Regions from separate parts of the Thiomonas sp. FB-Cd genome, predicted to be linked through region 2. Evidence: predicted binding sites of a transcription regulator. Region 2 holds the regulator's gene; each other region holds the start of a gene.
What was found. Region 2 encodes sigma-54, which starts transcription at its own class of promoters, with help from an activator protein. Its sites were predicted from a motif close to TGGCANGNAANCTGCTTT; they were not measured.
Positions count from the first base shown of each region.

Region 1 (4,138 bases), on a different contig from region 2:
GCGTTGTGGTCATGCCCATTCAATCCACAGGTGCTTTGTCGCGATATCGAGGAAACTCGATACGTCGCCCGCCAAGCCTTGGGCATCGAAGGCCTGTTCCAGATCCGCGACGATTTGCTGCACGTCGCGCGCGCCGTCACAGCGTTTCATGATCTCGCCGGCACTGTCATTGAGTTTGACCATGCCCTCAGGATAGAGCAGTACCCAGGCACCCTGAACATCTTCCCATTGAAGTCGAAAGCGGCTGGAAATCCTGGGCCGCTGATCCTTCGTCGAGTCAGTTATGGCACTCACGCGGTCACCCCATATTTGAGCGCCATGGCATCATTCATTTGCCACAGCACGTCGAGTTTGAATTGAAGGATTTGCAGTGCACGTTGCTGCATCTGCCACGTATTGAAATAGTTCAACGTGATCGACAGGCCCTGTTCGACGTCTCGCCGGGCCTGTGTGGTGCGATTGCGAAAGTATTGCAGTCCTGCCAAATCGATCCAGGGATAGTGCTGTGGCCAATTGGCTAGGCGTTCCTTGTGGATCTTCGGGGCGAACAACTCGGTAAGCGAGGCGCACACCGCTTCCTGCCATGGGCGCTGGCGGCAGAAGTTTACGTAGGCATCCACAGCGAAGCGGTTTCCCGGGACGACATGACGCAGATCCTCGATTTCCTCCCGGCGCAGCCCAACGGCCAAGCCCAGGCGGATCCATGCCTCAATCCCGCCCGGATCATCGCCATGTCCATCATGGTCGAGGATGCGCTGGATCCATTGCCGACGCACCTCGCGGTCCGGGCAGTTGGAGAGCACGGCTGCGTCCTTTACCGGTATCGAGATCTGGTAGTAGTAGCGGTTGGCGACCCAGCCCTTGATCTGGTCCTGCGAGGCGCGCCCCGCGTTAAGCATGACATTAAACGGATGGTGGATGTGGTACGCCGTGCCCCTTTCGCGGAGCCTCGCTTCAAATGTCTCGTGGCTCCAGGGCGTAAGGGTCTCGACGCTATCGTTCATTGTTTGCTTCAGAGTTCGATATCCAGCCCGTCGTGGCAGACCTCGATCTGCCGCGCGCCCAGTTGTGCGCGCTCGGCGCTGTCCTCGTTGAGAATCGGATTGGTGTTGTTGATGTGAATAAGGAGCTTGCGTGTGGCGGCGGGCAAACGCGCCAGATGCTCCATCATGCCGCCCGGTCCGGATTGCGGTAGATGGCCGAGTTCCAACGCGCGTTTGGGCGCCAAGCCGAGCGATTCCATTTCGTTGTTCGTCCAGAATGTCCCGTCAACGATCACGCAATGCGCATCGCACATTGCTTGCCAGACATGCGGTTCAATCTCGGCAAGTCCAGGGGCATAGAACGCGCTGCGCTTGCGGCGCGTGTCCGTGATCGTCAGACCAATGTTGTCTCCCGGTTGGGGCGACTGTCGATGGGGTGAATAGGGCGGTGCCTTGCTTTTAAGCGCGTGCGCTTGGAACGCGAGGTCATCGAGCCCGTCAATGCCCACTTTGGTTCCGTCCAAGGGCAATTCGTGCCAGCGCACGCCGCAAAAATGGTCAAGGAGACGAAAAATGGGGTTTCCAATGCTCAGGTCCTCGCGCACAGGTTGTGTGCACCAGATGTCAAGCGGACGCGTACTCTCGCGCAGCATGTAAAGCCCGGTCGTATGGTCGATCTGTGCGTCAATCAGCACCACCGCGCGAATACCGGTATCACGCAACGCACGCGCCGGTTGCAAGGGAGCGAAAGATTGGATCTGCTGCAAAATGTCAGGCGAGGCATTGATCAGTGCCCAGTCCTCGCCATTTGCGCTGACAGTGATCGACGATTGTGTGCGTTTGCTGACGCGAAGCGTGCCGCGACGATACCCGTCACAATTCGGACAATTACAGTTCCACTGCGGAAAGCCCCCTCCTGCTGCCGACCCGAGGATGCGGATTTTCATGCGCTAAAGGTGGTGTGCAGACTCAATGGGCTCTTGCCGGGCGGCGCAACGACCGCCGCCCGCCTTGTTTAACGGTTGGCGATATACATTGTGATTTCAAAACCGAAGCGCATGTCCGTGTAGGCGGGCTTGGTCCATTTCATTGCATGTCTCCTCAAAGTCAAAAAATTAACGGGATAGGTACCGGCCGATCTGTCGATACCCGTTCGCCACAAAGCAACTTCGATGCCAACCCGAATGCCACGTTTGCCTAGCGACCCCTTGGCCCGCACGAGGCGAATTGACGTTGGAGACGGTCATATGCTCCACGTCACATTGGGTGGCAATCCTCGCGGAAGACCGGTTCTTATTGTCCATGGTGGCCCGGGAAGTGGAAGCAGGGTTAGTCCCAGCTTGTTCGATTTGACACGCTACCGGGCAGTGTGGATCGACCAGAGGGCGAGTGGTCAGTCCCGCCCGCGCGGGAGCGTGCGGCGCAATTGCACGCAGCTTTTGGTTCGCGATATCGAAGCGGTTCGGCAAGCGCTGGGCATCGCACGGTGGATTGTCTATGGCGGTTCGTGGGGGTCGGCACTTGCACTTGCGTATGCCGCAGCGCATCCGGACCGCGTGGACGGTCTGCTCCTGCGCAGCCTCTATCTGACGTCCGCGCAAGAAACCAACCGATTCTTCGGTTGGAGCCGCACCAAAGCGCCGCAGGCGTGGCGAGCGCTTAACAGGGCGGCGGGCCCTGGTTTGGTGAGCAAACTGTTCCAGCGTTGTGCAACAGTGTTCCAGAAAGGAACACTTGTGCGACAACAACAACTTGCTGTCGCCTGGAATAATTATGAACGCCAGCTCCTTATCCGCAAGGGCTGTCGTGCGCGGCAACTTCACGTGAAGGCGATGCGGGCGCTGGTGTTCAAGTATCGTGTCCAAGCGCATTACTTGGCGCATCGCTGCTGGCTTGGATCACATCTCCTTGGTCTCGTCGTTCGTCGGTTAAGGCAAGTCGACTGGCCTATTGTGGCAGTGCACGGACGTTTTGATGCAGTGTGCCCGCCGAAAAACGTCTTCACTGTGCGCGGCGGGTTGCCGTCCCTTCAAGTGCATTGGATTCCCGCGGGCCATTTGGAGGGTGATCCACTGATGTCGCAGACTCTACGCACCGCGCTTGACCGGATCCGGGATCTAAGCGCGCCTTCAAGTCTGGGGCTTTGAGGAGGCCTTCAGCAGCGTACGCGCCACGGGTCTCATGCCCTGCTCAATGCCGCGCCTATGCGCTTTTTGCCGTTCACGGCGGGTTATGCTGCTGAGGGTTTTGCGCATGGCCCAATGCCTACAGGCGCGGTCTTCCGATCACCGATCGCCGCAGGGGTCACACCAAGGTTCGGCGTCTGGCCAGCGGAGGATTGGTGGTGAGGTATGCACGGATGCCTTCAAAAATCGCACGGGCCACCTGCTTGCGATAATCCGGGGTTTGCAAGCGGGCTTCCTCTTCCGGGTTACTGATGAACGCGGTCTCCACAAGCATTGACGGCACCGTGGGGGACTTGAGGACAACAAAGCCTGCCTGTTGGACCTGACGCGAATGCAGGTGCACCAGGCTGCCCATTTTTGCCAGCGTAGGTTCAGCCATTTTCATGCTTGCGTCAATTTGCGCGGTGGTGGACATGTCCAGCAACACCTTGGCGACCTGGTAGTCGCGCGAGTTGATATCGATGCCGCCAATCGCATCCGAGGCATTCTCGCGCTGTGCCATAAGCCGCGCCTCCACGCTTGACGCGCCGCCTTGCGACAGGCAGTAAACAGACGCGCCGCGTGCTTCCGGTGTGAACCAGCCGTCGGCGTGAATGGACGTAAACAAGTCGGCGTTCACGCGCTGCGCTTTTTCCACGCGCATCCACAGCGGTACAAAGAAGTCGCTGTCGCGAGTCATCATCACGCGCATGTTCGGCGTGTTCATCGCCAACTCACGCAGGTGATGTCCGATTAGGAGGACGACGTCCTTTTCGTGGACTCCGCTGGGGCCAGTGGCCCCCGGGTCTTCACCGCCATGACCAGGGTCGATAGCCAGCAGCACACTGCGGTAGTTGCGTCGGTCGCGGCGCATCGGTATGTCGCTGGATGGATCTGACCTTGTGGCGCTGGCCACGGTCGGGCTTCTGTGGGTCGGGCGATCGAGTTCGTCGCGGTGCGCGTTTAGCCAGGTGCTCAGGGTGTCCTGTT
Region 1 is NZ_JPOE01000002.1:391,479-395,616, forward strand. Features, by position in the region: gene pqqE (pyrroloquinoline quinone biosynthesis protein PqqE) at 1-13, opposite strand, end outside; gene pqqD (pyrroloquinoline quinone biosynthesis peptide chaperone PqqD) at 10-294, opposite strand; gene pqqC (pyrroloquinoline-quinone synthase PqqC) at 291-1,004, opposite strand; gene pqqB (pyrroloquinoline quinone biosynthesis protein PqqB) at 1,013-1,930, opposite strand; gene pqqA (pyrroloquinoline quinone precursor peptide PqqA) at 1,999-2,073, opposite strand; gene CD04_RS0101930 (alpha/beta fold hydrolase) at 2,231-3,130, shown strand; gene CD04_RS0101935 (N-acetylmuramoyl-L-alanine amidase) at 3,288-4,138, opposite strand, start outside.
Region 1: the regulator sigma-54 is predicted to act here: its motif matches at 2,144-2,161, upstream of pqqA (pyrroloquinoline quinone precursor peptide PqqA).

Region 2 (4,138 bases):
GGCGAAATCCCTCCACCGCCACCGAGCTGACGAACCCGACGGCAGCAGCGATCAGCATCATGGGCACCATCGGATCAAGCCCAAAGCGCATTTGGGCGAGCAGTGCGTGCAGGCGGTCCGAGAAGGTGGATTCAGACATGGCGTGTCGGGTAGGTTTCGCGCGGCCATCGCGGCGAGGCAATTGGCAAGCGCAAATGGTATCGGTTCGCGTGGCGGAAGAGCGTGAAAATTGGTGAATGACGGGAGCGCCGGCGCCCGGCGTGTCCCGCTTTGATGAGGCGCGCAACCGGGTGCGGCTCCGGCTTTGCGACAATGAGCAACATGTCCGGTCACCCACTCTCCAATGCGCTCGTGGACCTCCCCTTCTTGCGGAAGGTCTGCCCGAGGACTCTGCTGCTTCGGGCCGTGGCGGCCCTGCCGCGCCCGCTCGTGTTCACCAACGGGGTCTTCGACATCCTGCACCGTGGACATGTGACCTATTTGGCGCAGGCGCGCGCTCTGGGGGCAAGCCTGATGGTGGGCCTGAATTCCGACGGCTCGGTGCGCACGCTGAATAAGGGCTCGGAGCGCCCGCTCAACCCGCAAGACGATCGTGCCGTCGTGCTGGCGGCGCTGGAAAGCGTGAGCCTGGTTACGCTATTCGACGAAAGCACTCCGCTTGCGCTTCTGGAGCAGGTTCGCCCTGATGTGTACGTCAAGGGCGGCGACTATGCCATTGAAAGCCTGGCTGAGACGGCGCTGGTGCGAACCTGGGGCGGAAAGGCTCTGGCCATTCCCTTGGTGGCAGGACGCTCCACAACCAATCTCGTGCAGCGCATCCGCGCCGCGCGCGACTGAACCCTTCTTGCCTGCGGTTAGGCCAACTGCCTAGGCGCTCTTGCGCTGTGCCGTGGGTGGTATGCGCAGCGCTTCGCGGTACTTGGCAACGGTGCGTCGGGCCACACTAATGCCTTGAGCGGCCAGCCTCTCGGCGATCTCGCCGTCCGACAATGGCGCGGTCGGGTTTTCCTCCTGCACCATGCTGCGAATGATGGCGCGTACCGCAGTGCTCGAGGCACTGCCGCCAGTATCGGTCGACAAGCCCGAGCCGAAGAAATATTTCAGCTCGAAGGTGCCATAGGGCGTGAGTACGTATTTCTGCGTGGTCACGCGCGAGATGGTGGATTCATGCAGCCCCAGTTCATCCGCGATTTCACGCAGGACGAGCGGACGCATGCCGAGTTCGCCGTGACTAAAGAAGTTCTGTTGCCGCTCGATCACCGCCTGCGCCACACGCTCGATGGTTTCAAAGCGCTGCTGCACATTGCGAACGAACCAGCGTGCCTCCTGCAGCTGGCCCGAAAGGCCTGCGCCGTCGCGTGAGCGGCGCAGCAGTTCGGCATACAGGCTGTTGATACGCAGCTTGGGCATGACCTCGGGGTTGAGCACTGCGCGCCACCGGCGACCCACGCGTCGGGCGATCACATCGGGGGTGACGGCTTGCGCGGTCGAAGGCGCGAAGCGCGCCCCTGGGTGCGGATCCAGACGCGCGATAAGCTGCTGCGCGTCACGCAACGCCGCCTCGTCCGCTTCCAGGGCACGAGACAAGCGCTTCCAGTCGCGCTTGGACAGCAGCTCCAGGTGTCCGCCGGCGCACAGCGCCTTGGCCAGATCGCGCTGTGGGCTCGGCGGTTCGCGGCCAAGCTGCAGGCACATGCACTCCGCAAGCGTGGTGGCACCCACACCGGCAGGGTCGAAGCTCTGGACGAGCTTGAGTCCCATGCGCAGTGCGTCGGCGAGCGCCTCCCGGTCCTCGTCGCTGGCTTGTGGATTGAGTTCGGCGGCAAGCTGGTCCGGACCTTCCAGCAAATAGCCGTCGTCGTCCAGCGAGTCGATGATCGCTTCAGCCGCGCCACGGTCTGCCAAGGACAGGCTCAGGCCAGCGAGCTGGCTGCGCAAATGCGCACGCAGGTCAATATTCACATGGGCCAAGCCCAAGGGGTCGAAGTCGTCGTCAGCCTCGCCGCTGCTGCCCTGCCAAGTCTCGCCTGGCGCTGCATCCCACTCACCCTGCTCGGCGCCAGATTGCCAGTCTTCCTGGTCGAGCTTGAGCTCTTGCGTCTCTTCGGCGGATTCCTTGCGTGGATCGACCGTATCGGCCGCAGCCAGTGCTTCGGCCGGCGTTTCGGATTCAGCGTCACCTTCCTCGTGCTCAAGGAACGGATTGGCTTCCAACATCTGCTCGACCTCCTGATGGAGCTCCAGGGTGGAGAGCTGGAGGAGGCGGATCGATTGCTGCAACTGGGGCGTGAGCGCCAGATGTTGCGAGAGGCGGAGATTGAGCGTTTGTTTCATGGCCGGTCCCTGCTCAAAGGCGGAAGCTCTCGCCAAGGTAGACCTTCCGCACGGCCGGGTTGTTGACGATTTCCTCCGGTTTGCCCAGCGCCAGGACGCTGCCTTCACTGATGATGCAGGCGTGGTCGCAGATTCCCAGGGCCTCGCGTACGTTGTGATCGGTAATCAGCACGCCGATGCCCCGCGACTTGAGAAACTGCACAATGCGCTGGATCTCGATCACGGCAATGGGGTCGATGCCGGCGAAGGGTTCGTCGAGCAGGATGAACTGCGGGTTGGTGGCCAGTGCGCGCGCGATCTCAACCCGCCGCCGTTCGCCACCGGACAGCGCAGGGGCGGGACTTTCGGCGAGATGCTCGACATGCAACTCACGCAGCAGCTGCCCGAGTCGGGCATCGATTTCGGCTTTTTTCAGCGCCCGGCCGGTGGCGTCGCGCTGTAGCTCCAGGACCGCACGCACGTTCTCGGACGCCGTCAAACCCCGGAAGATCGACGCCTCTTGCGGCAGATAGGACAATCCCAGGCGCGCGCGCCGGTACATCGGCTGGTGCGTAATGTCTTGCCCGTTGAGATGAATTTCGCCGCCATCGGCGCGCACAAGCCCGACGATCATGTAAAAAGACGTCGTCTTGCCGGCGCCGTTAGGCCCTAACAGGCCGACCACTTCGCCGCCGCGCACGTCCAAGCTCACGTCGCGCACCACGGTGCGCCCCCCATAGCGCTTTTGTAGGCGCCGCACGCTCAATAGGCCCCCGGGTTGAGCATGCGTCTGCTCGAGTGCCTCCCTCGGCTCCAATGTGGCAGCGCTCATGGCTGGGGTCCAAGCTTCGGTGATAGCTTGAGCGCGGGCGCAGGCTGCGAGGACCCCGCTGGGGCCTGCGCATGGCGCGGCGAGAGCATGACCCGCACACGACCATCCGGATTGGACGGTGTGGCGCCGCCCTTGCCACCGACGACGGCAAAGACGTCAGTCAGACCGTTATAGGTGATGACTTGCCCCTGCGCACGATCGCTCAGCTTGCCATTGAGCAAGCGGTCAAGCATGGCTTGGCCGGTGAACGTTACGACATCTGTTTTGCCGTTGTAGTCGATCGTGACGGCCTGGCCGTGGATGGCCGGTGTGGGCTCGCCAGCCTGGGCATCCATGGTCTGCTCGTAGGTGGCGAGCTTGCTCGGACTTCCATAGGCGATGGCGTCGCTGTAGCCATCAGGCGTCTGACGCACCTCGACCTTGGCTGCGCGGATCACCATCGACCCCTTCGTGACCACGACGTTTCCCGTGAACACGCTGGTCTGCTTCACGTCGTTGTACTGCATCGCATCCGCTTCGACGTGCACGGGCTGCGATTGGTCAGTCGCCAGCGCCTGAGCACACACGCCGCCGGGCACGCACACCAGCAGACTCAAGAACAGCAGAGCGGCGGAGCGAAGCATGGGCATGAAGTTTGCTTTCATGCCTTGCATTGTAGGCATCTGTGCCAGTCCTGCCGGTGTCATGTGCTGACGCGCTGCCGCATCAGGCGTACAGGCCAAGGCATGATGCGGACCTGCCCCGCGCAGGTCCTGGCGTCGGCGGTAAAGCCAGATTCCGCGGTTACTTGGCAGACTTCGTCATGCCTTGGCGAACCTGCTGGATGAGGTAATCCACCGCTTGGAGAACCTTCTCGTTTGTGGGAGTCTGAGGCATGGAGGCCGATGTCGTGTACATGCCCTGCACCGCCATGGTTGGCACGCCCTGGATCTGGTAATCCGTGACCATCTGGGTGGCGCGCTTGGCTTCCATTTGCACACCGAACGAGTTGTA
Region 2 is NZ_JPOE01000005.1:1,320,977-1,325,114, forward strand. Features, by position in the region: gene CD04_RS0119885 (chloride channel protein) at 1-139, opposite strand, end outside; gene rfaE2 (D-glycero-beta-D-manno-heptose 1-phosphate adenylyltransferase) at 322-837, shown strand; gene CD04_RS0119900 (RNA polymerase factor sigma-54) at 868-2,334, opposite strand; gene lptB (LPS export ABC transporter ATP-binding protein) at 2,348-3,145, opposite strand; gene lptA (lipopolysaccharide transport periplasmic protein LptA) at 3,142-3,789, opposite strand; gene CD04_RS0119915 (thiol:disulfide interchange protein DsbA/DsbL) at 3,929-4,138, opposite strand, start outside.

Region 3 (4,138 bases), 180 kb from region 2:
CGTCTCGGTCCGCGCCTCGAGCGCATCCCAGTCCGGCGAGGGGTGGATGTTGACCTCAATGACGCCTGGATCGGGCGTCACGGAGAAGGTCTGCAGGCGTTCATCCCGCGGTGGGGTATAGCCCTCGATGCATACAGGCAGCTCAAGGGCCTGGGTTGTGTGCTCGATGGCGGCGATCAGCGCCAGCCATGACTCCAGGGTCGCGATCGGTGGGAGGAACACGTGCAACGTTCCCGAGCGCACTTGCAGGCATAGCGCGGTGTGGACAATCTCCGCGGGGCGGGATTTGCGCAGGATCACGTTCTTGCGCCCCGGCGCCGGAGCACGCGCAAGGCCGAGCGCGGCGTGAAAGTCGGCAAGGGCATGGCGCGGTGCAAAGGGGTCGGGCGGAAGTTGGAGGTCAAAGTCCTCAGGCGGTGCCCACGGCAAGCTCGCCAACGGCAGACGGTAGCCCAGTGGTGAGTCGCCTGGCACCAGCGTGAGGCGTTCGCCGCGTAGCGGCCAGCGGCTGGAATGCCAGTGGCCGTCCGCTTCTGCCTTGAGTGGAAGCACATAGCCCACAACCGCATTCAGGCCATGCGCCAACCGGGCGACGAGCTTGGCGCGGGAGTCGGCATCGCCGCTTGCGGCGATCAGTTCCTGGACGTTTTCGGGAAGGCGGCTTTCAGCCTGAGCTGCGTGCAAGGCGTCCTCGAAAGCGGGCATCAGGTAGCCGCCATTGAGCCCCAGCACTTCACACAGGCGCTTGCCGAACTGTGCCGCAGCGCTGGGATCGAGCGCCTTGGCGCCGGCTGCGGCCGGTCCCGCAAGCCATTGCGCGTCCCGCCACACGGGCTTGCCGTCGGTGCGCCAGTACGCCGTCATGGCCCAGCGCGGCAACGCCTCGCCTGGGTACCACTTGCCTTGGCCAAAGTGCAACAGCGCGCCGCTGGTGAATTGCGTTGACAGGCGGCGCAGCAGGGCACCGGCCATGCGCTCCTTGTCGGGGCCGAGTGCGGCGGTGTTCCATTGTGCCCCCTGCATGTCCAGCGCGGAAACGAAAGTGGGTTCGCCGCCTTGCGTCAGTCGAACGTCGCCCGCGCGCAGATCCGCGTCGATGCGGCGCCCCAGGGTGCGGATCGATTGCCATTGGGCTTCGGTATAGGGAAGGGTGACGCGGGGGTCCTCGAACACCCGCTGCACCGTCATGGTGAAGTCGAGGCGACTTTCGCAGGGGTCGGTCTTCCCAATAATGGGCGCAGCCGAGGACGGTTGGGCGCTTGCCGCCAACGGGATATGACCTTCTCCGGCGAACAGGCCGGATGTGGCGTCCAGTCCGATCCAGCCGGCTCCGGGCACATAAGCCTCGCACCAAGCGTGCAAGTCTGTGAAGTCGGCGCCAGGCCCGGCAGGTCCATCCAGCGGCTTGACGTCGGCCGTCAGCTGAATCAGATAGCCCGAGACAAAACGTGCGGCAAGGCCCAGGTTGCGCAGGATCTGCACGAGCAGCCAGGCGCTGTCGCGGCATGAGCCCGAAGCGTTACTCAGTGTGGCTTCGCAGCTTTGAATCCCGGGCTCCATGCGAATGAGGTAGGACACCGCGTGCTGCACGGCTTGGTTGGCGCGAACCAGGAGATCGGTGGTTGTGATGTGCGTGGGTAAGTCCGCCCGAAATGCATCCAGCCACGCCTGCTGTCGCGGCCCCACGGGGTCGCACTCCATAAATGGCGCGAGCTCGGTGCGCAATTCCTGCGGATAGGTGAAGGGAAATGGCTCGGCCCACGGTTCGACGAAAAAATCGAAGGGATTGATGACCGTCATGTCGGCCACCAGATCCACCGTCACTTCAAGTTCGCGCGTAGGCTCGGGAAAAGTCAGACGGGCGACGAAATTGCCGTAGGCATCCTGCTGCCAGTTGATGAAATGCCGGGCCGGTTTGGCCGTCAGGGAGTAGCTGAGGATCGGCGTGCGATTGTGTGTAGCAGGACGCAATCGCACCTCGTGTGGAGCAAGTTTCACCGGGCGGTCAAACCTGTAGCGGGTTTGGTGGTGAAGCGCAACGCGGATGGTCATGGCAAACCCAAGTGGACAGTCGTGCGCTTTATCCAGCAACCCTCGTGCCAAAGGTCTGGATGCCTTGCCGGATGCGGCACGCTTTGCGAATGGGGCGTTGGCTGGCATTGGTGTGCCGATTTGGTGCGCATGCGCCCGGTTGTGGTGCGTCGGCGGCATGACTTGCCCCGCGCTTGGATTTGCGCCCCATCGGCGTGCGGTGTTGAGGATGATTTCTGGCATGCGGCTTGCTGTGAAAGGGACCGAACCGTTCCGAGAGAAGCGACATGCAGGCCTATTCCGAGTGCGAGGGCTTTGGCAGCGAGAGCCGGCCAGCCTGGGCGCGTCTGACCACATGGATGCGCGAAACTGGCATGCCAGCGCTCGCGGCCAAGCAGGAAGAGGCACGGCTGGCGTTTTACCGCGAGGGCATCACCTTCGCCGTTTACGGCGAAGGTGGCGGTACCGAGCGCGCGATTCCCTTTGACATCCTGCCGCGCATCATCACGGCTGCCGAATGGGTCCATCTTCAGCGGGGCCTGGCGCAGCGGGTTCAAGCCCTGAACCTCTTCCTGGCCGACATCTATGGGCCGCAGCGCATCATCAAAGACAAGGTGATTCCGGCCCAGGGCATTCTGGACAACTCGCAATATCGCGCCGGAATGCAAGGGGTCAAGGTGCCGCGCGGCGTGTATGGCGCGATCTGCGGGATTGATCTGGTCCGTACCGCCGAGCAGGAGTTTTTCGTCTTGGAGGACAACCTGCGCGTGCCCTCCGGGGTGAGCTACATGCTCGAAAATCGCCGCATCCTCTCCTGGCTGGCTCCTGATCTGTTCGAGTTGCATCGTGTTGCGCCCATCGGCCATTACCCGGAGCTTCTCGACCTGACGTTGCGCGAACTGGCACCCAGTCACACGGACGACCCCACAGTGGTTGTGCTCACGCCGGGACCGTTCAACAGCGCATATTTCGAGCACGCCTTCCTGGCACAGAGCATTGGTGCCGAGCTGGTAGAGGGGCAGGATCTTTTCGTGGACGAGGGCTTTCTTTACATGAAGACGATTCGCGGCCCCCAGCGCGTGGACGTGATCTACCGGCGCATCGATGACGATTTCCTCGATCCCCGCGCTTTCCGCCCGGATTCCATGCTGGGCGTGCCCGGCCTGTTTGACGTGATCCGCGCAAAGCACGTCACCTTGGCCAACGCGGTTGGCACGGGCGTGGCCGACGATAAGTCCGTGTACCCCCATGTGCCAGCCATGATTCGCTACTACCTGAGCGAAGATGCCATCCTTCCCAATGTTCCGACCTTTACCCTGGGTGACACCAAGCAGTGCGGCCATGTACTGGCCAATCTGCATGAACTTGTCGTCAAGGAGGCTCAAGGCGCCGGCGGCTATGGCATGCTCATTGGTCCCAAGGCCAGCAAGAAGGAGCGCGAAGCGTTCGCCGAGCGGATCCGCGCCCACCCCGAAAAGTACATCGCCCAGCCAACCCTGGCGCTGTCGACCTGCCCGACGCTGGTGGACGAAGGCGTGGCGCCGCGTCACGTTGATCTGCGCCCCTACGTGCTGCAAGGCACGAGCATCCGCATGGTTCCCGGCGGACTGACACGCGTGGCTCTGGCGCAGGGATCCCTGGTGGTCAACAGCAGCCAGGGCGGTGGCACCAAGGATACCTGGGTGCTGCAGGAATGAGCGTTCGGTACAAGGAGCCCCCTATGCTTTGCCGCACTGCCTCCGATTTATTCTGGATGGGACGCGCCGTGGAGCGCGCTGAATCCATGGCCCGGCTTCTGGACCTGTCCCGACGGCTGGCCGCGCTGCCGGGCTCGCGAGGCGCCCAGGCGGGACATACCGTGTGGGCGCTGCCATTGCTGGCCACGGGATCCATTCCCCCGGGCATGGCCGGCGAGGACATGAAGCCGGCCGAGATGCTGTGGCGCTGCGTCCTCGACCGCGAGAATCCGTCCTCGGTCCTGGCTTGCGTGCAACTTGCGCGAGACGCGGCGCGCAACCAGCGCTCGGTGGTGCCCGCCGAGGTAGTGGCGCCCGTGCAGCTCATGCTGAGCAAAATGCGCAGCCTCAAGCGCCAGCATCTGGTCAAC
Region 3 is NZ_JPOE01000005.1:1,501,774-1,505,911, forward strand. Features, by position in the region: gene CD04_RS0120750 (DUF2126 domain-containing protein) at 1-2,052, opposite strand, end outside; gene CD04_RS0120755 (circularly permuted type 2 ATP-grasp protein) at 2,319-3,728, shown strand; gene CD04_RS0120760 (alpha-E domain-containing protein) at 3,752-4,138, shown strand, end outside.
Region 3: the regulator sigma-54 is predicted to act here: its motif matches at 2,269-2,286, upstream of CD04_RS0120755 (circularly permuted type 2 ATP-grasp protein).